One region of the Streptomyces sp. NPDC056948 genome, then DNA from elsewhere that is predicted to be linked to it. Evidence: riboswitches for the same ligand, from Rfam matches in the RefSeq annotation. Region 1 holds a riboswitch; the other holds the start of a gene.
The links. Region 1 has a riboswitch for thiamine pyrophosphate ahead of thiC (phosphomethylpyrimidine synthase ThiC). Riboswitches for the same ligand answer to the same signal wherever they lie in the genome.
Positions count from the first base shown of each region.

Region 2: linked by a shared signal. The riboswitch ahead of thiO (glycine oxidase ThiO) and the one ahead of thiC (phosphomethylpyrimidine synthase ThiC) in region 1 are both predicted to bind thiamine pyrophosphate.

Region 1 covers NZ_JBHUQX010000014.1:10,784-29,147, forward strand. The annotation lists gene ACFTZL_RS03430 (IclR family transcriptional regulator) at 11-736, shown strand; gene ACFTZL_RS03435 (SsgA family sporulation/cell division regulator) at 835-1,269, shown strand; gene ACFTZL_RS03440 (YibE/F family protein) at 1,373-3,028, opposite strand; TPP riboswitch at 3,101-3,290, shown strand; gene thiC (phosphomethylpyrimidine synthase ThiC) at 3,283-5,067, shown strand; gene ACFTZL_RS03450 (hypothetical protein) at 5,144-6,010, opposite strand; gene ACFTZL_RS03455 (metallophosphoesterase family protein) at 6,194-7,285, opposite strand; gene ACFTZL_RS03460 (LacI family DNA-binding transcriptional regulator) at 7,595-8,707, opposite strand; gene hisC (histidinol-phosphate transaminase) at 9,139-10,218, shown strand; gene ACFTZL_RS03470 (cyclophilin-like fold protein) at 10,257-10,643, opposite strand; gene ACFTZL_RS03475 (cytochrome ubiquinol oxidase subunit I) at 10,796-12,304, shown strand; gene cydB (cytochrome d ubiquinol oxidase subunit II) at 12,325-13,329, shown strand; gene cydD (thiol reductant ABC exporter subunit CydD) at 13,342-16,830, shown strand; gene ACFTZL_RS03490 (peptidoglycan DD-metalloendopeptidase family protein) at 16,946-17,998, shown strand; gene ACFTZL_RS03495 (Cof-type HAD-IIB family hydrolase) at 18,057-18,364, opposite strand, start outside.
Region 2 covers NZ_JBHUQX010000311.1:1,022-11,004, reverse strand. The annotation lists gene bfr (bacterioferritin) at 1-256, opposite strand, end outside; gene ACFTZL_RS31720 (sulfite oxidase-like oxidoreductase) at 432-1,082, shown strand; gene ACFTZL_RS31715 (deoxyribonuclease IV) at 1,093-1,971, opposite strand; gene pknB (Stk1 family PASTA domain-containing Ser/Thr kinase) at 2,031-3,965, opposite strand; gene ACFTZL_RS31705 (thiazole synthase) at 4,058-4,855, opposite strand; gene thiS (sulfur carrier protein ThiS) at 4,858-5,058, opposite strand; gene thiO (glycine oxidase ThiO) at 5,055-6,224, opposite strand; TPP riboswitch at 6,222-6,333, opposite strand; gene ACFTZL_RS31690 (hypothetical protein) at 6,386-6,736, shown strand; gene ACFTZL_RS31685 (NAD(P)/FAD-dependent oxidoreductase) at 6,769-8,010, shown strand; gene ACFTZL_RS31680 (Rv2175c family DNA-binding protein) at 8,088-8,453, shown strand; gene thiE (thiamine phosphate synthase) at 8,884-9,543, shown strand; gene metF (methylenetetrahydrofolate reductase [NAD(P)H]) at 9,649-9,983, shown strand, end outside.

The sequences.
Region 1 (18,364 bases):
CATCGGATCCGTGCAGCGCGCCATGCGCCTGCTGGAAACCGTCGCCGGGCACGTCTACGGCGCCCCCGCCAAGCAACTGGCCCGCGAGACCGGGCTGGCGCTGCCCACGACGTACCACCTGCTGCGCACCCTCGTGCACGAGGGCTATCTGCGCCGGGACAAGGGCCTGTTCTTCCTCGGTGAGGCCGCCGAGCGGCTGAGCAGCAGCGGGGCGCGGCAGAAACGTCGCAGCACGGTGGTCGACACGCTCGGGCAGTGGCGAGACCTGCTCGGCGTCCCCGTCTACTACGCGGCGTACCGCGAGGGCGAGATCGAGGTCATGTGCGTCTCCGAGACCCCGGGCACGCCGGCGGTCGAGGAGTGGGCCGACTTCCGGGAGACCGGGCACGCGCACGCCATCGGGCAGTGCCTGCTGTCCCAGCTCGACGGGGAGGCCCGTCGCGACCACCTCGACCGTTACCCGGTGCAGCCCCTCACTCCGTACACGGTGCGGGACAACCACAGCCTGCTACGGCGTCTGGAGCGGATGCGGCGGATGGAACCGGTGACCGAGCGTCAGGAGTACGCCCTGGGTGCGGTCTGCGCGGCGATCCCGCTCACTCTCGGCACCACGGCCGCGACGATGGCCATCTCCCTGCCCGCTCACCAGGAGGACCGGCTGCTGCCCGCGGCCCGGCAGTTGCAGAGCGAGATCGGGCGGCGACTCGGGTCGCTGGCGCTCTCTATCAGTATGTGAAAACTCACTCCTTGTGATCTGCTGTGTACGTTCAGCAAGATTCCACCAAGTGTCAGAGGTTCGTTCCCGGCCAGTCACGGCGAATGACGGGGTTAGCGATGCGCGAGTCCGTACAAGCAGAGGTCATGATGAGCTTTCTCGTGTCCGAGGAGCTCTCCTTCCGCATTCCGGTGGAGCTGCGCTATGAGACCAGTGATCCCTATGCCGTCCGGCTGACGTTCCACCTGCCCGGTGACGCCCCGGTGACGTGGGCTTTCGGCCGGGAGTTGCTGATCGACGGCGTCGGCAGGCCGTGCGGCGAGGGCGATGTGCGGGTCACTCCCGTCGAACCGGACACGCTGGGCGAGGTGCTGATCCGGCTTCAGGTGGGCAGCGACCAGGCGTTGTTCCGGTCCTCCACGGCACCGCTCGTCGCCTTCCTCGACCGCACCGACAAGCTGGTGCCGCTGGGCCAGGAGGGCTCGCTCGCCGACTTCGACGCCCACCTCGACGAGGCGCTGGACCGCATCCTGGCGGAACAGGGAGCCGGGTGAGACACCCGTCGGGCGGCATGGTGGAGTAACGCTTCACCGGATGCCGCCGAGCCGTGCGGGAACGCTTCGGCGTTGTGGCGCTGGGACGTCTGGCTCAGAGACGTCAGCGCTTGCGGCGCCGGCCCCTTCCCCCGCGTGCCGGGACCGCCGAGGCTTCCACGGCGCGCTCCTCTCCGGGCCGGTCGGCCGAGACCACGAGCGCGGCCAGAACGGTGGTGACCGGCACCGAGGCGACCAGGCCGATCGAACCGACCAGAGTGCGCACGATCTCCTCCGCGACCAGCTCGCTGTTGGCGACCGTCCCCACACCGCTCTGCGCGATGGAGAACAGCAGCAGCAGAGGCAGGGCGGCACCCGCGTAGGCGAGGACGAGCGTGTTGACGACCGAGGCGATGTGGTCGCGGCCGATCCGGATGCCCGCGCGGTAGAGCCCGCGCCAGCCCATCGACGGATTGGCCTCGTGCAGCTCCCAGACCGCCGAGGTCTGTGTGACCGTCACGTCGTCGAGCACACCGAGCGAACCGATGATGACGCCGGCGAGCAGCAGACCGCTCATGTCGATCGTCGGATAGAGGCCGTGGATCAGACCGGTGTTGTCGTCGGTGTTGCCGGTGAGCGCGGCCCAGTCGATGAACACCGAGCCGAGGATGCCGATCAGCAACAGGGAGATGAGGGTGCCCAGCACCGCCACGGAGGTCCGTGCGGACAGTCCGTGACACATGTACAGGGCGATGAGCATGATGGCGCTCGCGCCCACCACCGCCACGACCAGCGGGTTCGAGCCCTGCAGGATCGCGGGCAGGATGAAGAAGTTCAGCACCATGAAGCTGATGGCCAGTGCGATGAGGGCCATGACCCCCCGCAGCCGCCCGACGACCACGACGGCGAGCGCGAAGATGCCGGCCAGCAGGCCCATGGGCAGCCGGCGGTTGATGTCGGTGACCGAGTACTGCAGGTCCTTCGGCGCGGAGGGCTCGTAGGCGACCACGACCTTCTGGCCCTCGTGCAGCTGACGGGACTGGTCGGGCTGGATGATCTCGGTGAAGGTGCGGCCCTTGTCCTTGCCGCTGTCGACCCGGATCGTCGCCCGCTTGCAGGTGCCCTTCTCCTGCTGCGCGGCGGAGGAGCCCTCGGCGGTGGAGGTGTCGCCGGTCGGCGGGACCCCCGAGGCGCCGGCCTCCTTGCAGCTGATCTCCACGACCTTGGTGACCGAGGCCTGTTCGGTCTGCCGGTCGAAGCCGACGCCGGTGCGCTCGTGCGACGGGGCGCCGCCCGGCCACAGCACGACGAGACCGACCAGGACGGCCGCGCCGAACGGGATCAGGATCGCCGCGATGATCTTGCGCAGATGCATGGAGACGGGCGTGGCCGGACCGTGGCTGTGACTGTGCGAGTGCCCGTGTCCGCCACCTGGCGCGGAACCGGGGCCCTGTCCGTGGCCGTCACCTCCGCCGGTCCCGGAACCGTGCCCATGCCCATGTCCGTCTCCGGAACCCGGACCCTGCCCGTCGCCGGGACCGACTCCATGCCCACCGGCCGAGCCGCCACCCTGGCTGTTGCCCGGCCCGTATCCCCCGGCAGAGCCGGAACCATGCTCACCACCGGCCCCAGCCCCGGCCCCGGGCCCGAAACCTGCCCCCGGCCCATACCCGGCCCCGGGGACGAAATCGTGGCCGTCTCCCCGGCCGTTGCCGTTTCCGGCGCCGGATCCGCGAGGCGGCTCGGGCGGTGGGTAAGGGGGACGCTGCGTCGTGGTCACCGACCGATCATCGCAAGAACGAGGGGGGCCCTCTGTTCACCGCGCCAGAATTGCCGCTAGCGTGGGGGCACCTTTTGTACACGCGGGAGCTCGGAGCACCGGGCTGAGAGGGCGCTGACCTCCGTCCCAGCGATGTTTCACATGAAACATCACCGAAGTCGAGTGATGTTTCACACGGAACGTCGGCAGACGGAAACCGCTGCGTCGACCGCCGAACCTGTTACCGGGTAATGCCGGCGTAGGGAGTAGGTCTCATGACCGACAAGGACGCACGCACGCCTGCCTCCGTTCAGGACGCACAGTCCGAGGAGGCCGGGAAGTCCATCGGCTGGCACAAGGCGTACGTCGAGGGCACCCGCCCCGACCTGCGCGTGCCGGTTCGTCAGGTGCATCTCACCAATGGGCAGGCGGTCACGCTGTACGACACGTCGGGCCCGTACACCGATCCACTCGTCGACACCGACGTCCGCAGGGGCCTGCCGCCGCTGCGCGAGAACTGGATCATCTCCCGCGGCGACACCGAGGAGTACGCGGGCCGCCCCGTCCGTCCCGAGGACGACGGCATCAAGCACACCTCGCCCCGTGGCGGCCTCCGCAACCTCGACGCCGTCTTCCCCGGCCGCCCGCGCCAGCCGCGTCGCAGCCGGGACGGGAAGGCGGTCACGCAGCTCGCGTACGCCCGCCGCGGCGAGATCACGCCCGAGATGGAGTACGTGGCCATCCGGGAGAACGTCTCGCCCGAGGTGGTCCGCGACGAGATCGCCGCGGGCCGGGCCGTGCTGCCGGCCAACGTCAACCACCCGGAGATCGAGCCGATGATCATCGGCAAGAGGTTCCTGGTGAAGGTCAACGCCAACATCGGCAACTCGGCGGTGACGTCCTCCATCGAGGAGGAGGTCGAGAAGATGACCTGGGCGACCCGCTGGGGCGCCGACACGGTCATGGACCTCTCCACCGGCCGCAACATCCACACCACACGTGAGTGGGTGCTGCGCAACTCCCCCGTCCCCATCGGCACCGTGCCGCTCTACCAGGCCCTGGAGAAGGTCGACGGCCGGGCCGAGGATCTGACCTGGGAGGTCTACAAGGACACGGTCATCGAACAGGCCGAGCAGGGCGTGGACTACATGACGGTCCACGCGGGCGTGCGCCTGGCCTATGTGCCGCTGACGGCCAACCGCAAGACGGGCATCGTCTCCCGCGGCGGCTCGATCATGGCCGCCTGGTGCCTCGCGCACCACCAGGAGTCCTTCCTGTACGAGAACTTCGAGGAACTCTGCGAGATCCTCGCCGCGTACGACGTCACGTACTCGCTCGGCGACGGCCTGCGGCCCGGCTCGATCGCGGACGCCAACGACGAGGCACAGTTCGCGGAACTGCGCACGCTCGGGGAACTCAACCGGATCGCGAAGCGTTTCAACGTACAGACCATGATCGAAGGCCCGGGCCATGTCCCGATGCACAAGATCAAGGAGAACATCGACCTTCAGCAGGAGATCTGCGATGAAGCTCCGTTCTATACGCTCGGCCCGCTGACCACGGACGTCGCGCCGGCGTACGACCACATCACCTCCGGCATCGGTGCCGCGATGATCGCCTGGTGGGGCACGGCCATGCTGTGTTACGTCACGCCCAAGGAGCACTTGGGCCTGCCGAACCGTGACGACGTCAAGACCGGCGTCATCACCTACAAGATCGCCGCCCATGCGGCCGACATCGCCAAGGGACACCCCGGTGCCCAGGAATGGGACGACGCGCTGTCCGACGCCCGCTTCGAGTTCCGGTGGGAGGACCAGTTCAACCTGGCCCTCGACCCGGACACGGCACGGGAGTTCCACGACGAGACCCTGCCGGCGGAGCCCGCCAAGACGGCTCACTTCTGCTCGATGTGCGGTCCCAAGTTCTGCAGCATGAAGATCTCGCAGGACATCCGCCGTGAACACGGCGGCACACGGACCGAGATCGAGGAGGGCATGGCCCAGAAGTCGAAGGAGTTCGCGGCGAGCGGGAACCGGGTGTACCTGCCGATCGCTGACTGATCCGGCCGCGCACAGGCCGCGGGGGCCGAGGGCTGGGGACACATGGTCCCTGGCCCCTGGTCCCTGGCGGGCCCGGCTATTCCGGCTGGTGTTCCGGTCCTCCGTAGTCCGGGCTGGTGTAGTCCGGGCTGCTGTAGCTCGGCCGCGAGCCGCGGTGGCCTTCGTCCGGGCTGGTGAAACCCGGGCGGTCGTAGCCGAGGTGCGGGATGCGGCTGATCGGCGTGGACGAGGAGGTGTGGTGCAGCGCGGCGGCCGCGTCCGGGCTGACGAGTGCCTCTCGAAGGAAAGGCAGGATGCCCCGCTCCAGCAGGGCCTCGTGCCAGGCATCCCTGGCCAGGGCCACCTCCCCTTGCAGTTCGCCGTACGGACCGCCTTCGGCCGTCGGCTTGTTGCGCAGGGCGGTGAGCAGCAGTCCCACCGCGGCGACGAGGATCGCTACCGCGGTCACGGCGCCGAACACCCAGCCCGTGGTGAGCATGGTCCGGGCGAACGCCTGCTCGGGGTCGAGCATCTGCAGGATGTAGCCGACGAGCAGGAAGATCGCGGCTGCGGTTCCGGCCAGGACGGGTGCGAGGACGGCGACGATGGCGACGGCGCCCGCGCCGGCGGTCTCGGCGACCTCTCCCATGGCGGCGGCCAGCCCCGCCGGGCCCGTGCCCGGCTCGGAAGAGCCGGACTCGCGCACGGCCGGGGGGTTGGACGACGCCGGCTGGCGCAGTTCCTCACGGACCTTGACGTAGTGCTGGTATTCGGTCGACGCGGCCGCCGTGATGAGTGCGGTGGCGTTCAGCGCCATGGTGCGCAGTTGTTCCGAGTTCAGCCGCTGTCCGACAGCGGTCAGTTCCGGACGGTGTGGTGCGGAGCGCAGCACCTCATCGAGGATCCGCTCGTATTCCTGGCGGTCCTCGCTCAGCAGGTGCTGCGGAACGCTGTTCATGTGCATCCCCCGATGCTCCGTAGGGCTTGGGGCTCGGCATGCTGACGAGCCGTCGGGCAGAAACGGAGGGGAGCCTGCTACGGATAAGCCGATGGTAGAGCCGTGGAGGTAGGCGGTGACAGGGGGTTTACCGAAATTGGCCCTTCACCCGTCCGGTCCTGTGACGGGAAACGCCTGCCCGGTGAACGTTCACGTACCCAACGGCAGTTGCTGGACCAGCAGCTTTCCGGCCATGGTCACGCCGCCGTCCATCGCGATGGCGAGTCCGTCGGCATAGACGTGCGGTCCCTCGATCACCGGGTCGCTGCTGTCCTCGTCCTCCTCGGAGCCGACCTCGCCGAGCAGATACGGAATCGGGCTGTGCCCGTGAACGATGCGGGTGCCCCCGTACGTATCGAGCAGGGAGCGCACGGCGTCCGCGCCGCCCTCGTCCCGGAAGGAGAACCGCTTGGTGAACTTGCGGAACAGGTCCCAGACCTCGTCCGCGTCATTGCGCGTGATCGTCTCGCGGACGGTGTCGTTGACCTCTTCGATCGAGCGGCCGTAGTCGAGGTAGGCGGTGGTGTCGGAGTGGACGAGCAGATGGCCGTCGACCTCCTCGACGGCGTCGAGACGGGCCATCCACTGCAGGTGGTGGTCCTGGAGGCGGTCCATGTCGGTCTTCTGTCCGCCGTTGAGCAGCCAGGCCGCCTGGAAGGTGGCGGTGCCCGCGCCGGAGTTGACGGGGGTGTCGCCGAACCGCTTGGCGCCGAGCAGCAGCAGCTCGTGGTTGCCCATGAGCGCCTTGCAGTAGCCGCCGGCCGCCGCGGCCTCGGCGGAGAGCCGCATCACCAGGTCGATGACGCCGATGCCGTCCGGTCCGCGGTCGGTGAAGTCGCCGAGGAACCACAGCCGGGCGGTGCCCGCGCACCAGTTGCCGTCGGCGTCGAGGAGGCCCTTCTCCTGCAGAGCGGCCACCAGCTGGTCGAGATAGCCGTGCACGTCGCCCACGACGTACAGCGGGCCCTGTCCGGTGTTCGGGGGCGGGGCCGCGGCGGTTTCGGGGTCGACGGTCACCTGGACAGTGTCACCCCGGTTGACCACGGGAAGGTCGCGCTGGGTCGGCGTGTATCCCTCGGGATACGTCTCCTCGGGCGGCGGAGCGACCTCGCCGGGGCTCGCGCTCTGGACGTACGGACCGGTCTCGTGGACGTACGCGGGCACCCGGAAGTCGCGCAACGTAGCCGTGCGCTCCACCTCGGGTCCCTGACCGGCCCCCTGAGTCATCGACCCCTCCACCATCAAGCCGCATCTGCACCGCATCGGACTGCCTGGTCGTAGCGGCCCGCCGGTGTCGTGGGCCCATCATAGGAATGCGGATCGCGCCATGTGATGACCCAGGGGTGGTGAATCAGAGCAAGAGTCCAGTTCACCGCGGCTTTCGCCCCGATTGGGCCGGGCTTTGACCACCGTGTGACCGTCCTCGCTCTCCTTCTCTTCGCGAGAACGATCCCTTCTCTCCGGGGGACCGGCCCTGTTTCTCCCCAGCGACGAGACTTTCCCCTGACCCGGTTCCGAGGTACCGGACCCGGGGGTTCCCGGGTACCGGACCTACGCCCCCTCGGGGGATCGCGGCGGGCTGACCGTCGTGCGCGGCGGGCGTCGCTGGGACGACGTGCGCACGATCAGCTCCGTCGGTATCACCTGCTCCACCGGGCGGTCGGATTCCACTCCCTCGATGGCGTCGATGAGGAGCTGCACCACCGCCGTGCCGATGCGGCGCGGCTTCAGGGAGAGCGTGGTGATGGGGGGCTCGGTGTTGGCGTACACGGTGGACTCGCTGCAGCAGACCAGCAGCAGGTCGTCCGGTACGCGCAGGCCGTAGCGGCGGGCGGCGGCGAGCAGGTCGGTGCCGTTCGGGTCGAACAGCCCGTAGACCGCGTCCGGCCGGTCGGGGCGGGCGAGGAGCCGGTCGGCGGCGACGGCGCCCGCGCACGGATCGTGCGCCGGATAGGCCTCGTACACCGGATCCTGGCCGACGCGCTCGCACCAGCGCAGGTACGCGGTGGTCGACAGGTGGGTGTACGTGTCCGTCGTCGTGCCGGTCAGCAGGCCGATGCGGCGGGCGCCGGCGTCGGCCAGGTGGTCGAGGATGCCGAGGACGGCGGCCTCGTGGTCGTTGTCGACCCAGGCCGTGACCGGCAGGGAGCCGGCCGGGCGGCCGTCGGAGACGACCGGCAGACCCTGCCGGACGAGTTCGCTGACGACCGGGTCCTGGTCGGAGGGATCGATGACGACTGTGCCGTCCAGGGCGACGTTCGACCACACATCGTGGCGGGAGGTCGCGGGCAGGATGACGAGGGCGTAGCCGCGGGCGAGCGCGGCGGAGGTGGCGGCCCGCGCCATCTCGGCGAAGTACGCGAATTCGGTGAAGGTGAAAGGTTCATCCCCGTACGTCGTCACGGTCAGGCCGATGAGTCCCGACTTGCCGGTACGGAGTGTCCGGGCGGCGGCCGAGGGCCGGTAGCCCAGCCGGTCGGCCACCTCGCGGACATGGCGCCGGGTGGCGTCCGGAAGCCGGCCCTTGCCGTTGAGGGCGTCGGAGACGGTCGTGATGGAGACTCCGGCGGCGGCGGCCACGTCTCTGATACCCGCCCGACTCGGCCGACTGCCTCGACGTGAGGTTTCCGCGCGGCTCACCTGGTGCTTCCCTGCTGCTGTCATGGCGAGCCGATAGTAGGGCTCATGAGGTGGGGTAGTGCGGACGCATATGCACACGTTGACAGGCACGTTTCTGCATGATCATTTAACCTCAATTACTTTGGAAACCAAGGGAGTTAAGCGCTCCCATGCCAGTACGTGACTTGTCGGCCCGCACGAGCCTGCCAAGTGGGTGAGGTTGCGAAGAGGTCTCAACTCACCTGCACGGGGGATGCGCGCCACGGCGTGCACCACCGGCGCGTAGATATATGTGCGGCGCGCCCCCGGATTCATACGCCTTCGTGCGGCGATGCCCCTGATGCCGGAGGGACGTGGGAAGCCGGCGTTCACCGCTTGGCCGTGGGTGTACGCAGCGGCGCTGAATCCTCATAAGGTGAGGAGTATTGGATGTCGGCGGCGGTCATGGGCCGCCGGTCTTCGCGAGGAGGACTGCGGTGAGCGAGACGAGCCCCAAGCTGCGCGGCGAGCTGGAGGGAATCCCCACCTACAAGCCGGGCAAGCCCGCCGCGGCAGGCGGGCCGGTGGCCTACAAGCTGTCCTCCAACGAGAACCCGTACCCGCCGCTGCCGGGCGTGATGGAGACCGTGACAGCGGCGGCCGGCAACTTCAACCGCTACCCGGACATGGCCTGTACGGGGCTGATGAACGAGCTGTCCGAGCGGTTCGGCGTGCCCCTCTCCCACCTGGCCACCGGCACCGGGTCGGTCGGAGTCGCCCAGCAGCTCATCCAGGCCACCTCCGGCCCCGGTGACGAGGTGATCTACGCCTGGCGGTCCTTCGAGGCGTACCCGATCATCACGCAGATCAGCGGCGCCCGGTCGGTCCAGGTGCCGCTGACCTCCGGTGATGTGCACGATCTCGACGCGATGGCCGACGCGATCACCGACCGGACCCGGCTGATCTTCGTCTGCAACCCCAACAACCCGACCGGCACGGTCGTGCGGCGGGCGGAGCTGGAGCGCTTCCTCGACCGGGTGCCGGGAGACGTACTGGTGGTGCTCGACGAGGCCTACCGCGAGTTCATCCGCGACCCCGAGGTGCCGGACGGTGTCGAGCTCTACCGCGACCGGCCCAATGTCTGCGTCCTGCGGACCTTCTCCAAGGCGTACGGCCTGGCCGGACTGCGCGTCGGGTTCGCCATCGCGCACGAGCCGGTGGCGTTGGCGCTGCGCAAGACGGCGGTGCCGTTCGGCGTGAGCCAGCTCGCGCAGGAGGCGGCGATCGCCTCGATGCGTGCCGAGGACGAACTGTTCGGTCGGGTCGGCTCGCTGGTGTGTGAGCGCACGCGCGTGGTCGACGGGCTGCGCGCCCAGGGCTGGACGGTGCCCGAGACCCAGGCCAACTTCGTGTGGCTGCGGCTGGGGGAGCGCACGGTCGCGTTCGCGCAGGCGTGTGAGCAGGCGGGCGTGGTGGTCCGGCCGTTCCCGGGTGAGGGTGTGCGGGTCACGGTCGGGGAAACCGAGGCGAACGACATCTTCCTGAAGGTGACGGAAGGGTTTCGCAAGGAGCTGTAGTGCTCCGCGAGCCAGGCCCTAGGTCAGGTCAGGCCAGGTCAGGCGTCCACGAGTTCAACGCGGACGGGGTCGCCGCCCCGCACGGTCGCGAGCAGGCCGGGGTCGCCGTCGATGCGGCCCAGGACATTGCACGGGCTGGCGAGGCGGCACTCCTCGCCCTGTGAGATCGGCGTGGGCCCGTAGGGGAGGGCGAGGGCGTCGCCGTCGGTCCAGAAGGCGACTGTGCCCGGCTCCATGACCTGTCGGGCGTCTGTTTCACGTGAAACAGACACTCCTGTGTCGAAGTAGACCTCCGCGCCCCAGGTGCGGGCGGTGGAGACAAGGGGCAGTGCCTGGGCGAGGGCCTGGGTGGTCGGGGTGTCGTCAAGGGTCGCGGTGAGGTGCCCCGCGGGCCAGGAGATCCGTATCTGTAGTGGTGTCTGCATGCCACAGATTCAACAATATGTTGAAGTTAACGCCTAGGGGTTGGCCCTGAGGTTGACCGGGACAGGGGCCCCCTTTGGGGCTCGAAAGTCCGTGCTGCATAATGGCTTGTGAATGTGAACGCTTTCACAAGCGTAGTGTAAGGAGCGGCGACGTGGACCTGGCTTTGGCGCCGGAGACCCTGGCGCGATGGCAGTTCGGCATCACCACCGTCTACCACTTTCTGTTCGTCCCCCTGACGATCTCGCTGGCCGCCCTCACGGCCGGACTGCAGACCGCCTGGGTGCGGACGGAGAAGGAGAAGTACCTCCGGGCGACGAAGTTCTGGGGCAAGCTCTTCCTGATCAACATCGCGATGGGCGTGGTCACCGGCATCGTGCAGGAGTTCCAGTTCGGCATGAACTGGTCCGACTACTCACGCTTCGTCGGTGACGTCTTCGGTGCGCCACTCGCCTTCGAGGCGCTGATCGCCTTCTTCTTCGAGTCCACCTTCATCGGCCTGTGGATCTTCGGCTGGGACAAGCTGCCCAAGAAGATCCACCTCGCCTGCATCTGGATGGTCTCGATCGGCACGATCCTGTCGGCGTACTTCATCCTCGCGGCCAACTCCTGGATGCAGCACCCGGTCGGTTACCGGATCAACGAGGCGAAGGGGCGCGCCGAGCTCACCGACTTCTGGCTGGTGCTGACCCAGAACACCACGCTCGCCCAGGTCTTCCACACGCTCACCGCGGCCTTCCTGACCGGCGGCGCCTTCATGGTTGGCATCGCCGCCTTCCACCTGGTCCGCAAGAGGCACGTCCCCGTGATGAAGACCTCGCTGCGGCTGGGCCTGGTCACCGTCGTCATCGGCGGCATGCTCACCGCGATCAGCGGCGATGTCCTCGGCAAGATCATGTACGAGCAGCAGCCGATGAAGATGGCGGCGGCCGAGGCACTCTGGGACGGCGAGAAGCCCGCGCCCTTCTCGATCTTCGCCGTCGGTGACGTCGACAAGGGGCACAACAAGGTCGCCATCGAGATCCCCGGCCTGCTGTCCTTCCTCGCCAAGGACGACTTCACCTCGTACGTCCCCGGCATCAACGACGTCAACAAGGCCGAGCAGGAGAAGTACGGCCCCGGCGACTACCGGCCCAACATCCCGGTCGCCTACTGGGGCTTCCGCTGGATGATCGGCTTCGGTATGACGTCGTTCGCCATCGGCCTGGCCGGACTGTGGCTGACCCGGAAGAAGTTCCTGCTGCCACAGCACTTGAGGGTGGGCGAGGACGAGGTGCCGCATCTCGTGCTCCTGCCGAAGAAGGCGCTCGGCCCGACCCTCACCAAGTGGTACTGGCGCATGGCGATCCTCACCCTGGGCTTCCCGCTGATCGCCAGCTCCTGGGGCTGGATCTTCACCGAGATGGGCCGCCAGCCGTGGGTCGTCTACGGCCTGTTCCAGACGCGTGACGCGGTCTCCCCCGGTGTCTCCCAGGCCGAGGTCATCACCTCGATGGTCGTCTTCACCACGCTGTACGCGATCCTCGCCGTCATCGAGGTCAAGCTGCTGGTCAAGTACGTGAAGGCGGGCCCGCCCGAGCTCACCGAGGCCGACCTCAACCCGCCCACGAAGATCGGCGGCGACTCCCGTGACGCCGACAAGCCGATGGCCTTCTCGTACTAGGCCGAGGGAGCTGCACAGTCATGGAACTGCACGACGTCTGGTTCGTCCTGATCGCCGTCCTGTGGACCGGCTACTTCTTCCTGGAGGGCTTCGACTTCGGGGTCGGAGTGCTCACGAAGCTGCTCGCCCGCAACCGGCCCGAGAAGCGGGTGCTGATCAACACCATCGGACCCGTCTGGGACGGCAACGAGGTCTGGCTGCTCTCGGCGGGCGGTGCCACCTTCGCCGCCTTCCCCGAGTGGTACGCGACGCTCTTCTCCGGCTTCTACCTGCCCCTGCTGCTCATCCTGGTCTGCCTGATCGTCCGGGGTGTGGCTTTCGAGTACCGCGTCAAGCGGCCCGAGGAGAACTGGCAGCGCAACTGGGAGACGGCGATCTTCTGGACCTCGCTGCTCCCCGCGTTCCTGTGGGGTGTGGCCTTCGGCAACATCGTGCGGGGCGTGAAGATCGACCAGGACTTCAACTACGCCGGAGGCGTCCTGGATCTGCTCAACCCGTACGCGCTGCTCGGCGGTCTGGTCACGCTGGCGCTGTTCACCTTCCACGGGACGGTGTTCGTCGGCCTCAAGACCGTCGGGGAGATCCGGGAGCGGGCACGGAAGCTGGCGCTGCGCGTCGGGCTGGTCACCGCCCTGCTGGCCCTCGCCTTCCTGCTGTGGACGCAGGCAGACCGCGGTGACGGGGCGTCGCTCGTCGCGGTGGTCGTGGCCGTCGCGTCTCTCCTCGTGGCGCTGGTCGCGGCACGGGCCGGGCGTGAGGGCTGGGCGTTCGCCCTGTCGGGGCTCACCATCGTGGCCACGGTCGCGATGCTCTTCCTGACGCTGTTCCCGAACGTCATGCCGTCGACGCTGAACCCGGACTGGAGCCTGACGGTCACCAACGCCTCGTCCAGCCCGTACACGCTGAAGATCATGACCTGGTGTGCCGGGATCGCCACCCCGATCGTCCTGCTCTACCAGGGCTGGACGTACTGGGTGTTCCGCAAGCGGATCGGTACGCAGCACATCGCCGAGACCGCGCACTGAGGTGTGTTTCACGTGAAACCAATCGATCCGCGTCTGCTCCGGTACGCCCGTGCCACCCGGGTCTTCCTGGTGGCGGTCGTCGCCCTGGGTGCCGTCGGGGCGGGGTTGGTCATCGCGCAGGCGATGCTCATCGCCGAGGTGGTGGTCGGCGCCTTCCAGCACCGCATGGCTGTGGCAGAACTCGGCACTCCCCTGCTGCGGTTGGCCGCCGTCGCGGCCGGCCGGGCGCTGGTCGGCTGGCTGACGGAGCTGGCCGCCCACCGGGCGAGCGCTGCGGTGAAGTCCGAGCTGCGGGGGCGGCTGCTGGAGCGTTCCGTGCGGTTGGGGCCCGGGTGGCTGAGCGGGCAGCGGACCGGTTCGCTGGTCGCCCTGGCCACCCGGGGAGTCGACGCCCTCGACGACTACTTCTCGCGGTATCTGCCGCAGTTGGGTCTCGCGGTGGTCGTGCCGGTGGCGGTGCTGGCGCGGATCGTCACCGAGGACTGGGTCTCCGCGGCCATCATCGTGGGCACGCTGCCGCTCATCCCGGTCTTCATGGTCCTGATCGGCTGGGCCACCCAGTCCCGGATGGACCGTCAGTGGCGGCTGCTGTCCCGGCTGTCCGGGCACTTCCTGGACGTCGTCGCCGGGCTGCCGACGCTGAAGGTCTTCGGCCGTGCCAAGGCGCAGGCCGAGTCGATCCGGCGGATCACCGGCGAGTACCGGCTGGCGACCATGCGGACGCTGCGGATCGCCTTCATCTCCTCCTTCGCGCTGGAGCTGCTCGCGACGATCTCCGTGGCGCTGGTTGCCGTGACGATCGGCATGCGGCTGGTGCACGGCGAGATGGACCTGTACATCGGCCTGGTCATCCTGATCCTGGCCCCGGAGGCGTATCTGCCGTTGCGGCAGGTCGGGGCGCAGTACCACGCGGCGGCGGAGGGCCTCGCCGCGGCCGAGGAGATCTTCGAGGTCCTGGAGACGCCAGTGCCGGCGTCCGGGGTCGAGGCCGTGCCCGCGGGTGCGCTGGCGTTCGAGGGCGTGACGGTCCGCTACCCGGGGCGCTCGGCGGACGCCGTGGCGGACGTGTCCTTCACGGTCGAGCCCGGGGAGACGGTCGCGCTCGTCGGGCCGAGCGGGGCCGGAAAGTCGACGCTGCTCAGTGTGCTGCTGGGCTTCGTGCGGCCGGCCGAGGGGCGTGTGCGGGCCGGGAGAGTCGACCTGGCCGATGCCGACCTGGAGCAGTGGCGCTCCCGGATCGCGTGGGTGCCGCAGCGGCCGCATCTGTATGCCGGGACGATCGCCGAGAACGTACGGCTTGCACGGCCCGACGCGGATGACGATGCCGTACGGCGGGCGCTGCGGGACGCCGGGGCACTGGAGTTCGTGGACGCCCTGCCGGAGGGCGCGGAGACCGAGCTCGGCGAGGACGGGGCAGGGCTGTCCGCCGGGCAGCGGCAGCGGCTCGCGCTGGCCCGGGCGTTTCTCGCGGACCGGCCCGTGCTGCTGCTCGACGAGCCGACGGCCGCCCTGGACGGGGCCACCGAGGCCGAGGTCGTGGCCGCGGTACGGCGGCTGGCGGCCGGGCGGACGGTGCTGCTGGTCGTGCACCGGCCGGCGTTGCTGGGGGTGGCGGACCGGGTGGTGCGCCTGGTCGAGCCCGAGACGACCGCTGCGCCGGTCGCGCCGGCCTCGGCCCACAAGCCGGGTTCCGTCGAGGGCGAGCTGGCCGCCCCGGTCGATCCGACCGAGCCCGATGGGGAATCCCCTTCGGGCGGTGTCCTCACACGCGTTCGCGCCATGTCCGGCGCCCGGCGTGGGCGGCTGGGACTCGCGCTGCTGCTCGGCAGTCTCGCGCTCGGGAGTGCCGTGGGGCTCATGGCCACCTCCGGGTGGCTGATCTCGCGGGCCTCGCAGCAGCCGCCCGTGCTCTATCTGATGATGGCCGTGACGGCGACGCGGGCCTTCGGGATCGGGCGGGCCGTGTTCCGGTACGCCGAGCGGCTGGTCTCGCACGACGCCGTGCTGCGGATGCTGGCGGACACCAGGGTCGCGGTGTTCCGCAGGCTGGAGCGGCTGGCGCCTGCCGGGCTGCGCCGGGCCCGCCGGGGTGATCTGCTCTCCCGCCTCGTCGCGGACGTGGACGCGCTGCAGGACTACTGGCTGCGGTGGCTGCTGCCGGCAGGGGCGGCCGTCGTCGTGTCGGCCGCGTCCGTGGGCTTCACGGCGTGGCTGCTGCCCGAGGCCGGAGCCGTGCTCGCGGCCGGGCTGCTGGCGGCGGGCGTGGGTGTGCCGCTGATCACCGGTGCCGTGGCGCGGCGGGCCGAGCACCGGCTGGCCCCCGCTCGCGGCGTACTGGCGACGCGGGTGGCCGATCTGCTCACCGGCACCGCGGAGCTGACCGTCGCCGGTGCCCTGCCCGCGCGGACCGCCCGGGCACGCGAGGCCGACGGGACGCTCACCCGGATCGCCTCGCGCGCCGCCACCGCCACGGCGCTCGGCGACGGGCTCACCGCTCTGATCTCCGGCCTGACCGTCACGGCCGCCGCCCTGGTCGGCGCTCAGGCGGTCGCGGCCGGGCGGCTGGACGGCGTGACCATGGCCGTTGTCGTCCTCACCCCGCTGGCCGCCTTCGAGGCCGTGCTCGGGCTGCCGCTCGCCGTGCAGTACCGGCAGCGGGTGCGCCGGAGCGCCGAGCGGGTGTACGAGGTGCTGGACGCCCCGGAGCCCGTGGGGGAGCCGGAGCGGCCCCGGCAGGCGCCCGCGTCGCCGTTCCCGGTCGCCGTCAAGGGGCTGACCGCGCGGTACGAGGGGCAGGACCGGGACGCGCTCGCCGGGCTCGACCTGACCCTCGAGGAGGGCCGCCGGGTCGCCGTGGTCGGACCGTCCGGCTCCGGCAAGACGACGCTGGCGCAGCTGCTGCTGCGGTTCCTGGACGCGCGGGCGGGTGCCTACACGCTGGCGGGCGTGGACGCGTACGCGCTGCACAGTGACGACGTACGGAAGCTCGTCGGGCTGTGCGCGCAGGACGCGCACCTCTTCGACAGCTCGCTGCGCGAGAACCTGCTGCTCGCCAAGAAGGACGCCACCGAGGACGAGCTGCGTGCCGCGCTCGGCCGGGCCCGGCTGCTGGACTGGGCCGGCGGCCTGCCCGACGGGCTCGACACGCTCGTCGGCGAGCACGGGGCGAGGCTGTCCGGAGGGCAGCGGCAGCGGCTGGCGCTGGCCCGCGCGCTGCTCGCCGACTTCCCCGTCCTGGTGCTCGACGAGCCCGCCGAGCACCTCGACCTGCCGACCGCCGACGCGCTCACCGCCGATCTGCTGGCCGCCACCGAGGGCCGTACGACCCTGCTCATCACCCACCGGCTGGCGGGTCTGGAGGCGGTCGACGAGGTGCTCGTGCTGGATCAGGGACGGGTGGTGCAGCGCGGGTCGTATCCGGAGCTGGTGGCGGTGGACGGGCCGTTGCGGGAGATGGCGGAGCGGGAGGCGGCGTCGGAGGAGCTGGCGGGAGCGCGGTAGCGGCCTGAAGCACCCCACCGGGTCGGGTCCGCACTGATCCATTCGGAGCAGCCGGTCCCCCAGCCGTACGACGTGAACAGGACCGGGCCCGCAGGGCTGGGCGAGGATCGCTGACATGCGCTCATATCGCCGCTATCGCCTGCTGGTTCCGGTCCTGCTGTGCGCGTTGGCGGCCCTCGCGGCCCGGCCGACGGCGGCGGACAAGGAGCCCGGGAGCGGCGGGGACACGGGCATCAGCGCCGAGGTGGCGCGGTTGTACGAGGACGCCGCGGTGGCGACGCAGCAGTACGAGGCCGGTCGCAAGGTGGCCGATGAGCAACGGGCCAAGGCGCTGCGGGCGGAGGCTCTCCTGGACACTCAGCGGCGGCACATCGCGGGCCTGAACGAGGACCTGGGCCGGATCGCCCGCGCGCAGTACCGGGGCAGTGGTGGTCTGCCGGTGGCCGCGCAGATGATCCTCGCCGACAGTCCCGACGATCTGATGCGAGGTCAGCACGCCTTCTCGCAGACGAATCTCGCCGTGAACAACGCGATCTCCAAGAGCCGCCGGGCCGAGGCGCGGCTCACCGCGGACGAGGCCAAGGCCGCGGCCGAGTGGCAGGTGCTGGAGAAGCGGAACGTCCAACTGGCCGGCCTGAAGGCGGGCATCGAGCAGAAGCTCGAAGAGGCCCGTTCGCAGCTCCAGGGGCAGGCGGACGCCTCGGTCGCCGCCGGGGCGTGCCGTGGGGCCGTCCGGCTCGACCAGCCGGAGACGGGGTTCACGAGTGCGTGGGTCGCGCCCGTGGAGACGTACGAGCTGTCCGCGTCCTACGGCAGCGGCGGGGCGCGGTGGTCGAGCCGGCACACCGGGCAGGACTTCGCGGTGCCGATCGGCACACCGGTGCGGTCCGTGGGGACGGGCCGGGTGGTGAGGGTGTCCTGCGGCGGCCCCTTCGGCATCGAGATCGTGCTCAAGCACGCGGGCGGCTACTACACGCAGTACGCCCATCTCGCTTCCGTCGCGGTCGACCAGGGGGAGCACGTCAGTCCCGGCCAGTGGATCGGCCAGTCGGGCACCACGGGCAACTCCACCGGACCGCACCTGCACTTCGAGACCCGAGTGACGCCGGAGATGGGCTCGGCGGTGAACCCGGTGTCATGGCTGGAGGCGCGCGGGGTGTCGCTCTGACGGAGCGGCTCGCCCGCTTCTGAGAAAGTGGGCGACACCTTGAAGGAGCGGGCGACACCTACACCCGCTCGGCCACCAACTGCTCGATCACGACCGCGACCCCGTCCTCGTTGTTCGCGACCGTCCGTCCCGAGGCCGCGGCGATCACGTCCGGGTGGGCGTTGCCCATCGCGTACGACCGGCCGGCCCAGGTCAGCATCTCGACGTCGTTCGGCATGTCACCGAAGGCGACGACCTCCTCGTGCGAGATGCCGCGCTCGGCGCAGCACAGGGCGAGCGTGCTGGCCTTGGACACCCCGGGACCGCTGATCTCGAGCAGGGAGCTGGGGCTGGAGCGGGTCACATTGGCGCGGTCGCCGATCGCGA
Region 2 (9,983 bases), on a different contig from region 1:
TCTCGGTGACCGTCTGCCCGACCCGGACATGGAACAGCCGCTGGTAGTTGGGCAGGCCGTCCAGCATGAGGATGCGCTCGGTGATCTTGTCCGCGTGCTTCATCTCATCGATGGACTCTTCACGCGTGTACTTGGCGAGCTTGGTCCAGCCTTTGTTGTCCTGGATCCGGTAATGCAGCCAGTACTGGTTGATCGCCGTCAGCTCGCCGGTCAACTGCTCGTTGAGGAATTCGAGGACCTCGGGGTCGCCCTGCATCGCAGAGGCTCCTTCCACGCGTAAGAACTGGCAGGTTGCGCCGCATGATTCCACCGCGGAAGAAGATCGTCCAGTAAGTCTTCACTTAGTAAGTAAGGGCATGCTTAGTTCTGAATGCCCTGTTTTGGAATGGCCCGGGTCAGGGGCATTACCCGAGGTCTGTCAGGATGGACACATGGGTCAGCCGGTGGGACGCGAATCGGGAGAAGGGCGCGATTCAGCAGGAGCGACGCAGCCCGGGCTTCCGCCGGGACAGCGATTGCAGCGCGGCTGGCCGGTCACGCACTACGGGCCCGTCCCCAAGTTCCGGCCCGAGCGCTGGGAGTTCAGGGTCTTCGGCGCCACCGCCGGCGGCGGCAAGCACTGCTGGACCCACGAGGAGTTCACGGCCCTGCCGTACACCACCGTCGTGGCCGATCTGCACTGCGTCACGAAGTTCAGCATGCTGGGCGCCGAGTGGGGCGGGGTTCCCGCGCGCACCATCCTCGACATCGCTCCGCCCGCGGACGACGTCACCCATGTGATGGTGTGGGCCGAGTACGGATTCAGCTCCAACCTCCGGCTGTCCGACTTCGCCTCCGAGCAAGCCCTGTTCGCCACCCACAAGGACGGCGAACTCCTCACCGCCGAGCACGGCTTCCCGCTGCGCCTGATCGTGCCCCACCTGTACGCCTGGAAGGGCCCCAAGTGGGTGCGCGGCGTGGAGTACATGACCGCCGACCGGCGCGGCTTCTGGGAGGAGCGCGGCTACCACAACCTCGGCGACCCGTGGCAGGAGCAGCGCTACTCGTACCAGGAGGAGCCCGGGGACGGCCCCGACCTCTGATCGGAAGCTGTCAGCAGTCGCGCAGCTTCTTCAGCCGCTCCACGTCCGCCGCGTGCCCCTCCTTGCCGCCCGGCGTCTCGATGATCAGCGGCACGCCCTCGGTCGCGGGGTGCGTCATCAGGGCCCGGAACGGGTCCTCGCCGATGTGGCCCACACCGATGTTCTCGTGCCGGTCCTTGTGCGCCCCGACCACGTCCTTGGAGTCGTTGGCGTGGATCAGCTTCAGCCGGCCCTCGCCGACCGTGTCCACCAGCAGGTCCAGCGTCTGGTGCATGCCGCTCGGGCCGGTCAGGTCGTGCCCCGCGGCGAAGATGTGGCAGGTGTCCAGGCACACGCCGAGCATCGGGTGGGCGTCCAGCGCCTCGAAGTACGGGCCGAAGTCCCAGGTCCGCGAGCACAGCGAGGCGCCCTGGCCGGCCGTCGACTCCAGCAGCAGATACGGGTCGTCGTCGTGGGTCAGCTCCTCCAGCAGCGGCAGCAGACGCTCCCGCACCTGCTTCAGCGCCACGGACCGCTCCCGGCCGCCGGTCGCGCTGCCGGTGTGCACGACCACGCCCAGCGCCCCGATCTCCCGCCCGCGGCGCAGCGAGTGCCGCAGCGACTCCACCGACCGCTCCGCCGTCGCCTCGGTGTGCGAGCCGAAGTTGATCAGATAGGGGGCGTGGACGTACGCCGGGATCGACTCGGCCTCGCATGCCGCGCGGAACGCCTCGTCCTGCTGGGGATTCCCGGCCGGTGTGGCCCAGCCGCGCGGGTTGGCGACGAAGACCTGGACGGTCTCCGCCTTCAGATCACGGGCGTACGACAGACCGACGGAGTGCAGCCCACCGGCCACGGGGACGTGGCCGCCCACCGGGTTGCGGGAGGGGCCGGAGAGCTGATTGTTCACCCGTTCAGGGTGTCATGCGGCCGGCCCTGCCCCGTCCACGGGCTCCCCGCCCGCGCTCGTCACCTGATCTTGATGGTGATCGTCGAACCCTTGGGCGCGGTCTGGCCGCCCTCGACGGACTGCCCCTTGACCTCGTCGCCGAACAGTCCGAGCAGACCGCGGTCCTCGTCGACCTGGAACCCGGCGCTCTCCAGTGCCTGCGTGGCGTCGTCGACGCTGTCGCCGACCACGTCCGGGACCTCGATCATCTCGGGGCCCTTGGACAGCGTCAGCGTCACCGTGTCGCCCTCGGCCGCCCGGCCGCCGGCGTTCGGGGTCTGCTTGACGACCTGGCCCTTGTCGAACTCGGAGGAGTTGACCCGCTCGGTCGCGACCTTCACCTTGAGCCCGGCGTCCTGCAGCTGCGCCCGGGCGTCGGCTTCGTCCGCGCCGGAGACGTCGGGGATGTCGATGGGGCTGCCCTTGCTGACGACCAGCGCGACACCCGTGCCCGCGCGCACCTTCGTGCCGTCGGCGGGCCGCGCGGAGATCACCGAGCCCCTCGGCACGTCCTCGCTGAACTCCCGGGTGACCATGCCCGGCTCCAGCCCGTCCTCCTTGAGCTGAGCCCGCGCCTTGGCCAGCTTCTGGCCCTCCAGGGCGGGCACGCGCACCGTCTCGGGGCCGTCCGACACGGTGATGCTCACCGAGTCGTTGCCACGGATACGCGCCCCGGACTTCGGGTCGGAGCTGATGATCTGGCCCCGCTCCACGGTGTCGCTGTAGGCGTGCTCGACCTTGCCGAGATCCAGCCCGGCGTCCTCCAGCCGGCTCTCGGCCTCGGTCTGCGTCTTCGCCAGCAGTGGCGGGACCTCGGTGAACTGGCCCGAGTTGATGTACCAGATGCCGCCGCCCAGGCCCAGCACGAGCAGAACGGCGACGACGATCGCCAGCGGGCCGCGCCGGGACCCCGAGCGGCGCCGGGACGGCGGGGGCGGCGGGGACTCGAAACGGCTGGTGCGGTTGAGCGCCGCCTCGGAGGGCTCGTCGTCCTCGTTGACCGGCAGGGGGCGCAGCGTGGCCAGCGCGCGCGGGATCACACTCGTACGGTCGTCGGCGCCGTCGTGCTGCGAGGTGAGCGCCTGCGGCGGCACCACGTCCAACTGCTCCGCGCTCAGCCCGGCGCGCCCGTCGCGGACCTGCGCGAGCAGCGCCACCGCGTCGTACGGGCGGATGTCAGGGGTGCGGGCGGTCGCCGAGGCCACCATCTCGTCCAGGTCGTAGGCCAGACCGGGCACGGCGGCCGACGGCGGCGGGACGTCCTCGTGCAGGTGCTTGTACAGGATCACGGCCGGGGAGTCCGCGTCGTGCGGCTTGTCGCCGGTCAGCATCTCGTACAGCATCACCCCGCACGCGTACACGTCGACACGGGGGTCCGCGGTGCCGTTCTCTATCTGCTCGGGCGCGAGGTACGCGACCGTGCCGAGCACGGTCCCTGTGGTGTTCGTCACCGTGTCCACGGCACGGACGAGTCCGAAGTCGGCGACCTTCACCCGGCCGTCGTCCCCTATCAGGACGTTCTCCGGCTTCATGTCCCGGTGCACGAATCCGGCGCGGTGGGCGGCGCCCAGCGCGGCCAGGACCGGCTCCAGGATGTCCAGGGCGGCGCGCGGCTGCAGGGCCCCGCGCTCGCGCAGCACGTCCCGCAGGGTGCAGCCCGCGACGTACTCCATGGCGAGATAGACGTACGAGCCGTCGGTGCCCTGGTCGAAGACCTGCACCACGTTCGGATGGGCCAGCCGGGCGACGGACTTCGCCTCGCGGATGAACCGCTCGACGAACGAGCTGTCGACCGCGAGCGAGGGGTGCATCACCTTGAGCGCGAGAACGCGGTCCAGCCGGGTGTCCACAGCCCGGTAGACCGTCGCCATCCCGCCGACGGCGATACGCGCGTCGATGCGGTACCGGCCGTCGAGCACCTGCCCGACCAAGGGGTCCTGAAGGGTCGTGTCCACGGAGGCGAGTGTACGAGCCACGACCGACAGCCCGCCGCCCCGTCCGGATTCGGGCCGGTACTGCGACTGACCTGTGACGTGTACGCCGGCGCCTACTGGAAAGCGGGGCGCTCCGGATCAAGCGCGGCCCTTCCCTCCGTCGGAGACGACGCCTCGGCGAAATGCCGCCGCGGAATGCGCCCGGCCCGGTACGCCAGCCGCCCCGCCTCCACGGCATGCCGCATCGCGTCGGCCATCAGGACCGGCTCCTGCGCCCGTGTCACCGCCGAGGCGAGCATCACACCCGCGCAGCCCAGCTCCATCGCCAGCGCCGCGTCGGACGCCGTACCCGCGCCGGCGTCCAGGATCACCGGCACGCGCGCGTGCTCGACGATCAGCTCGAAGTTGTGCGGGTTGCGGATGCCGAGCCCGGAGCCGATCGGCGAGCCGAGGGGCATGATCGCCGCGCAGCCGGCGTCCTCCAGCTTGCGCGCCAGCACGGGGTCGTCATTGGTGTACGGCAGCACGGTGAACCCGTCGTCGACCAGCGTCTCGGCCGCCTCCAGCGTCTCGATCGGATCCGGCAGCAGCGTGCGCTCGTCGGCGATGACCTCCAGCTTGACCAGGTCGGTGCCGAGGGCCTCGCGCGCGAGACGGGCTGTGAGGACGGCCTCTCCGGCGGTGAAACAGCCCGCCGTGTTGGGCAGCACCCGGATGCCGAGCCGGTCCAGGACGGACAGTACGGAACCGTGCACCGAGGGGTTCACCCGGCGCATCGCGACCGTCGTCAGCTCCGTCCCGGACGCGACCAGCGAACGCTCCAGCACCTCGAGGCTGGGCGCCCCGCCCGTGCCCATGATCAGGCGGGACGTGAAGGACGTACCACCGAGGACAAACGGATCGTCGGCCATGGTCAGCCTCCTTGGACGGCGGTGAGTACTTCCACGCGGTCTCCCTCGGCGAGGGACGTGGACGGCCACTGTGCGCGCGGGACGACGGTTTCGTTGAGGGCGGCGGCCACTCCGGAGGGCGAGGCGGTGAGCGACCTCACGACGGTGTCGAGAGCCGTTCCGGGCCGGACGTCCCGGGTCTCCCCGTTGACGGAGATGTTCATACGGGCTGCTCCGTGAGTGCGGTCGCGGTACTGAAGCGCTTCGGGGTGAAGGGGCGGGCCTCCTCGGGGAGTTCGCCCGCCGTCAGGGCGTGCGCCATGGCGTCGCCGGTCACCGGCGTGAGCAGGACACCGTTGCGGTAGTGCCCGGTGGCCAGCAGCAGTCCCTCGAGACCGGTCGGGCCGAGCAGCGGCGCGTTGTCGGGGGAGCCGGGCCGCAGTCCGGCCCGGGTCTCCGTGAACGGCAGCTCGGTGACGCCCGGGACCAGCTCGTGCGCGTCGCGCAGCAGCTCGTACACGCCGCCCGCGGTCACGGTGGTGTCCCAGCCCAGCTCCTCGCTGGTCGCCCCGATGACCAGCTCGCCGCTCTCGCGCGGCACCAGGTAGACATGGCTGCCGCGCACGACCGCGCGCACGGTCCGGCTCAGGAAGGGCCCGTGCCGCCCCGGCATGGTCAGCCGTACGACCTGCCCCTTCACCGGTCGCACGGGAGGCAGCACATCCTTGGGGACGTCCGCGAGCCGCCCGCTGAGGCTGCCCCCGGCCAGCACCACCTGCCCGGCGTCCAGGACGGTCCCGTCGGCCGTGACGACGCCCGCGGCCCGGTCCCGTACGACGGTGAGCCGCTCCGCCCACACCCGGTGGAAGGCCACGCCCGCCCGCTCGCACGCCGTCACCAGCGCCCCGGACAGCCGCCGCGGGTCGATCTGGTGGTCGCCGTCGACCCGCAGCCCGCCGCGCACGCCCGGCGCGAGCATCGGCTCCAGGCGACGGCACTCCCGCCCCGACAGCCACTGCGACTCCAGGCCGGACTGCTGCTGCAGGGTGTGCAGTTCGCGCAGATGGGCCCGGTCGTCGGCGTCCAGAGCGACGGCGAGCGTGCCGCAGCGGCGGTAGCCGAGGTCGTGGCCCGTGAGGTCGGTGAGCTCGGCCGCGAAGTCCGGGTAGCGCCGGGCGGAGGCGAGGTTCAGACCGAGCAGGGTCTGCTCGCCGTAGTGCAGTTCCGTGACGGCGGCCAGCATGCCGGCCGCCACCTGGGCGGCCCCGCCGCCCGGCTCGGGGTCCACCACGGCCGTGGCGAGCCCGCGTTGCGCGGCCCGCCACGCGGTGACCAGGCCGATGATGCCGCCCCCGATGACGAGGACGTCTGACGTTGGCGTACGCGACATGGGCGTCCAGCCCCTCCCTTCGCCGGCATGACCCGGATCAGGTTCGTACGGTCGGAGGCCGCCAGCCTCCCTCTCAGCCCGGTGCGTCCGGGCTCCCGCGAGTGCTCTACGTTGGCCACCCTAGCCCGATGCCGTATGCCGCAGTAAGGGAGCCTCCGCGCATGGCCCGATCCCTCGACGGTCTTCTCCTCGCCCCGGTCGCCGACCAGGCGCCGGGCCAGGTGGGGACCCGCACCCGGTTCACGTACCACGAGAAGGACGGCGAGATCTGGGCCGAGTACACCGGCGGCGACGTCGTACGCGGCCACCTCGTGGGTACCCGGGAAGGTGACAGGCTGGACTTCCGGTACGTACAGCTCAAGCAGGACGGAACCACCTCCTCCGGGCACTGTGTGTCGACGGTCGTGGAGCTGACCGGCGGGCGGGTGCGGCTGGAGGAGACGTGGGAGTGGGAGTCGCAGCAGGGCAGCGGGACGAGCGTTGTGGAGCAGGTCACTGCGCATGAGCACTGACTGACAAAACGTCAGGTGTCTATGGTGATCAGGTGAGCGAGCAGACGCAGGAACCAGGTCCGTCCGCGCCGCGGCGCGTGGTCGTGGCGGGTGCGGGCATGGCCGGTGTGCAGACCGCGGTCGCTCTGCGGGAGCAGGGCTTCACCGGAGCCGTGATCCTCATCGGCGCCGAGCCCCACCAGCCGTACGACCGGCCCCCGTTGTCCAAGGCCGTCCTGCTCGGCAAGGCCGAGGGCTCCGCCTTCGACCTCGACTTCGAGGCCCTCGGCATCGAACTGCGACTCGGCTGCGAGGTGCTGGGCCTGCGCCCCGGCGATCACGAGCTGGACACCGAGGACGGGCCCGTGCCGTACGACGTCCTCGTCGTCGCGACCGGCGCCGAGCCGGTCCGGCTGCCCGGCGCGGAGGGCGTGCCGGGCGTGCATCTGCTGCGCACCCTGGACGACGCCGAGCGGCTGCGGCCGGTGCTGGCCCGCAAGCACGACATCGTGGTCGTCGGCGCGGGCTGGATCGGCGCGGAGTTCGCCACGGCCGCGCGCGAGGCGGGCTGCGCGGTGACCGTCGTGGAGGCCGCCGAACGGCCGCTCGCCGGGGCACTGCCCGCCGAGGTCGCGGCCCCGATGGCCGGCTGGTACGCCGACGCGGGAGCGGTGCTGCGCACGCACGCGCGCGTGGAGCGCGTCGAGCCCGGGGCGGTGCTGCTCGACGACGGCACGCGGCTGCCGGCGGGCGCGGTCGTGGTCGGCATCGGCGCCCGCCCCGCCACGGCGTGGCTGACCGGCTCCGGAGTGGAGCTGGGTTCCCAGGGCGAGATCGTGTGCGACCGGCACCTGTGTACGTCGGTGCCGGACGTGTACGCGGTCGGCGACTGCGCCTCCTTCCCCTCGGGGCGGTACGGCGAGCGCCTGCTGGTGCACCACTGGGACAACGCCCTCCAGGGGCCGCGCACGGTGGCCCTGAACATCGTCGGCCGGGCCTCGGGGGAGACCGCGGCGGTGTACGACCCGGTGCCGTACTTCTGGTCCGAGCAGTTCGGGCGGTTCGTGCAGTACGCCGGGCACCACGCCGGCGCCGACACGACCCTGTGGCGGGGCGACCCGGCCGGGCCCGCCTGGACGGTCTGCTGGCTCCGCGGCGACCGGCTGGTCGCGCTGCTGGCGGTGGGGCGCCCCCGGGACCTGGCGCAGGGGCGTCGCCTGATCGAGTCGGGCGCCGCCATGAATCCGGTGCTGCTGGAGGACCCGGCGAGGCCGCTGAAGGCGGCGACGGCGTAGCTGTCGGGGAGCGTGTTGTCCGTCCGGGTGGGCCGGGCTGACTTCCGACTGTCAGTGGCGGATGGCAGGCTGGTTCCGTGACCGAGATTGACGCAAAGATCGATGCTCTCGTCCCCGCCTGGCTCACCCTCCCCGACATCGCCGAACAGTTCGGTGTCGAGGTGACGCGTGTGCGGCAGCTGGTCAAGGACGGCCAGTTCATCGCCGTACGCCGAGGTGAGAACCGCGCGCTGCACGTCCCCGCCGCCTTCATCGACGGGGACAAGGTCGTCAAGGGCCTGTCCGGGACCTTGACGCTCCTGCGGGACGACGGCTTCACGGACGAGGAGATGCTGGAGTGGCTCTTCACCCCCGACCCGAGCCTGCCCGGCACCCCGGCGCAGGCACTGAGTGAGAATCGCGGCACGGAGGTGAAGCGCCGCGCCCAGGCGCTCGCGGTCTGACCCGACCTCGACGGACAACCGTCCGGTGCCGTGCGAGCGGGGCCGGACCTGAACCACTGCCCGGAGTGCGGGCCGAGGCCCGCGGGGCCACGGTCCCTGGGTGGCTCGCGCCCGCTACGGGGCGTGGGCCGCCGGGGCGGGCCCTGCGGGACCCCTGCCGGGGTCTTGGGCCGGGTCGGCCTCCGCCTCCGTCGGGGCTCGGCTGCTGCCCGGTCCGGGTGAGAGACTCGGGGCCTGCCCGGGGCTTGCCGTGGCCCCTTGCGGGCAGCGACCGACAGTGGGCCGCCGGCCGCCTGTCACCGGCAGAGTGGCCTCGCCGCCCTGCCGGCACCGGCACGGGGTGCTCCGGCGCCCTGGTCGCAGCCCGTACGCCACCGCCACCGGCACGGGTGTCCGCACCCGCCCGCCACCGACACCCAGGGGGACACGCATGCCCGCCACCACCGCCACCACCGCACGGGCTCAGCTCGCCGACGCCCGGGTCTACCTCTGCACCGACGCCCGCGAGCGGCAGGGCGATCTCGTGGAGTTCCTCGATGCCGTGCTGGCCGGTGGGGTCGACATCGTGCAGTTGCGGGACAAGGGCATGGAGGCGGGCGAGGAGCTGGAGCAGCTCGCCGTCTTCGCCGACGCCTGTGCCCGGCACGGCAAGCTGCTCGCGGTCAACGACCGCGCCGACGTCGCCCACGCCGCCGGCTCCGACGTGCTGCACCTCGGCCAGGGCGACCTGCCGGTCCCCGCGGCCCGCGCGATCCTCGGCGACGACGTCCTGATCGGCCGCTCCACACACGCCGAGTCCGAGGCCGCCGCGGCAGCCGCACAGGACGGCGTGGACTACTTCTGCACCGGCCCGTGCTGGCCCACCCCCACCAAGCCCGGCCGCCACGCCCCCGGCCTGGACCTCGTCCGGTACACCGCCGCCCTCGGCACCGACCGCCCCTGGTTCGCCATCGGCGGCATCGACCTCGGCAACCTCGACCGGATCCTGGAAGCGGGCGCCCGGCGCGTCGTCGTCGTACGGGCGATCACCGAGGCCGACGACCCGGGCGCGGCGGCGGCCGAGTTCGCGAAGAGGCTGCGGGAGAAGTAGTACGCCGGTTGGCCGGTTTGTCCAAGGGGTGGACAACAAGTACACAAATCGGGCAAATATCGATGCCCGGTTGGGGGACAGACCGCCCCTGGCTAACCTGCCGGTATGGCCCTCGGCACCGCATCCATCAGGTCGGACCACGCACGCACCGTCCGCGACATGCTCGCGACCGGCAAGACGACGTACTCGTTCGAGTTCTACGCGCCCAAGACTCCGAAGGGCGAGCGGAACCTGTGGAACGCGCTGCGCCGGGTCGAGGCGGTGGCGCCCGACTTCGTGTCCGTGACCTACGGCGCGGGCGGTTCCACCCGCGCGGGCACGGTCAAGGCGACCGAGGCGATCGCCTCCGACACCACCCTCACCCCGATCGCGCACCTCACGGCCGTCGACCATTCGGTCGCCGACCTGCGCAACATCATCGGCCAGTACGCCGATGCCGG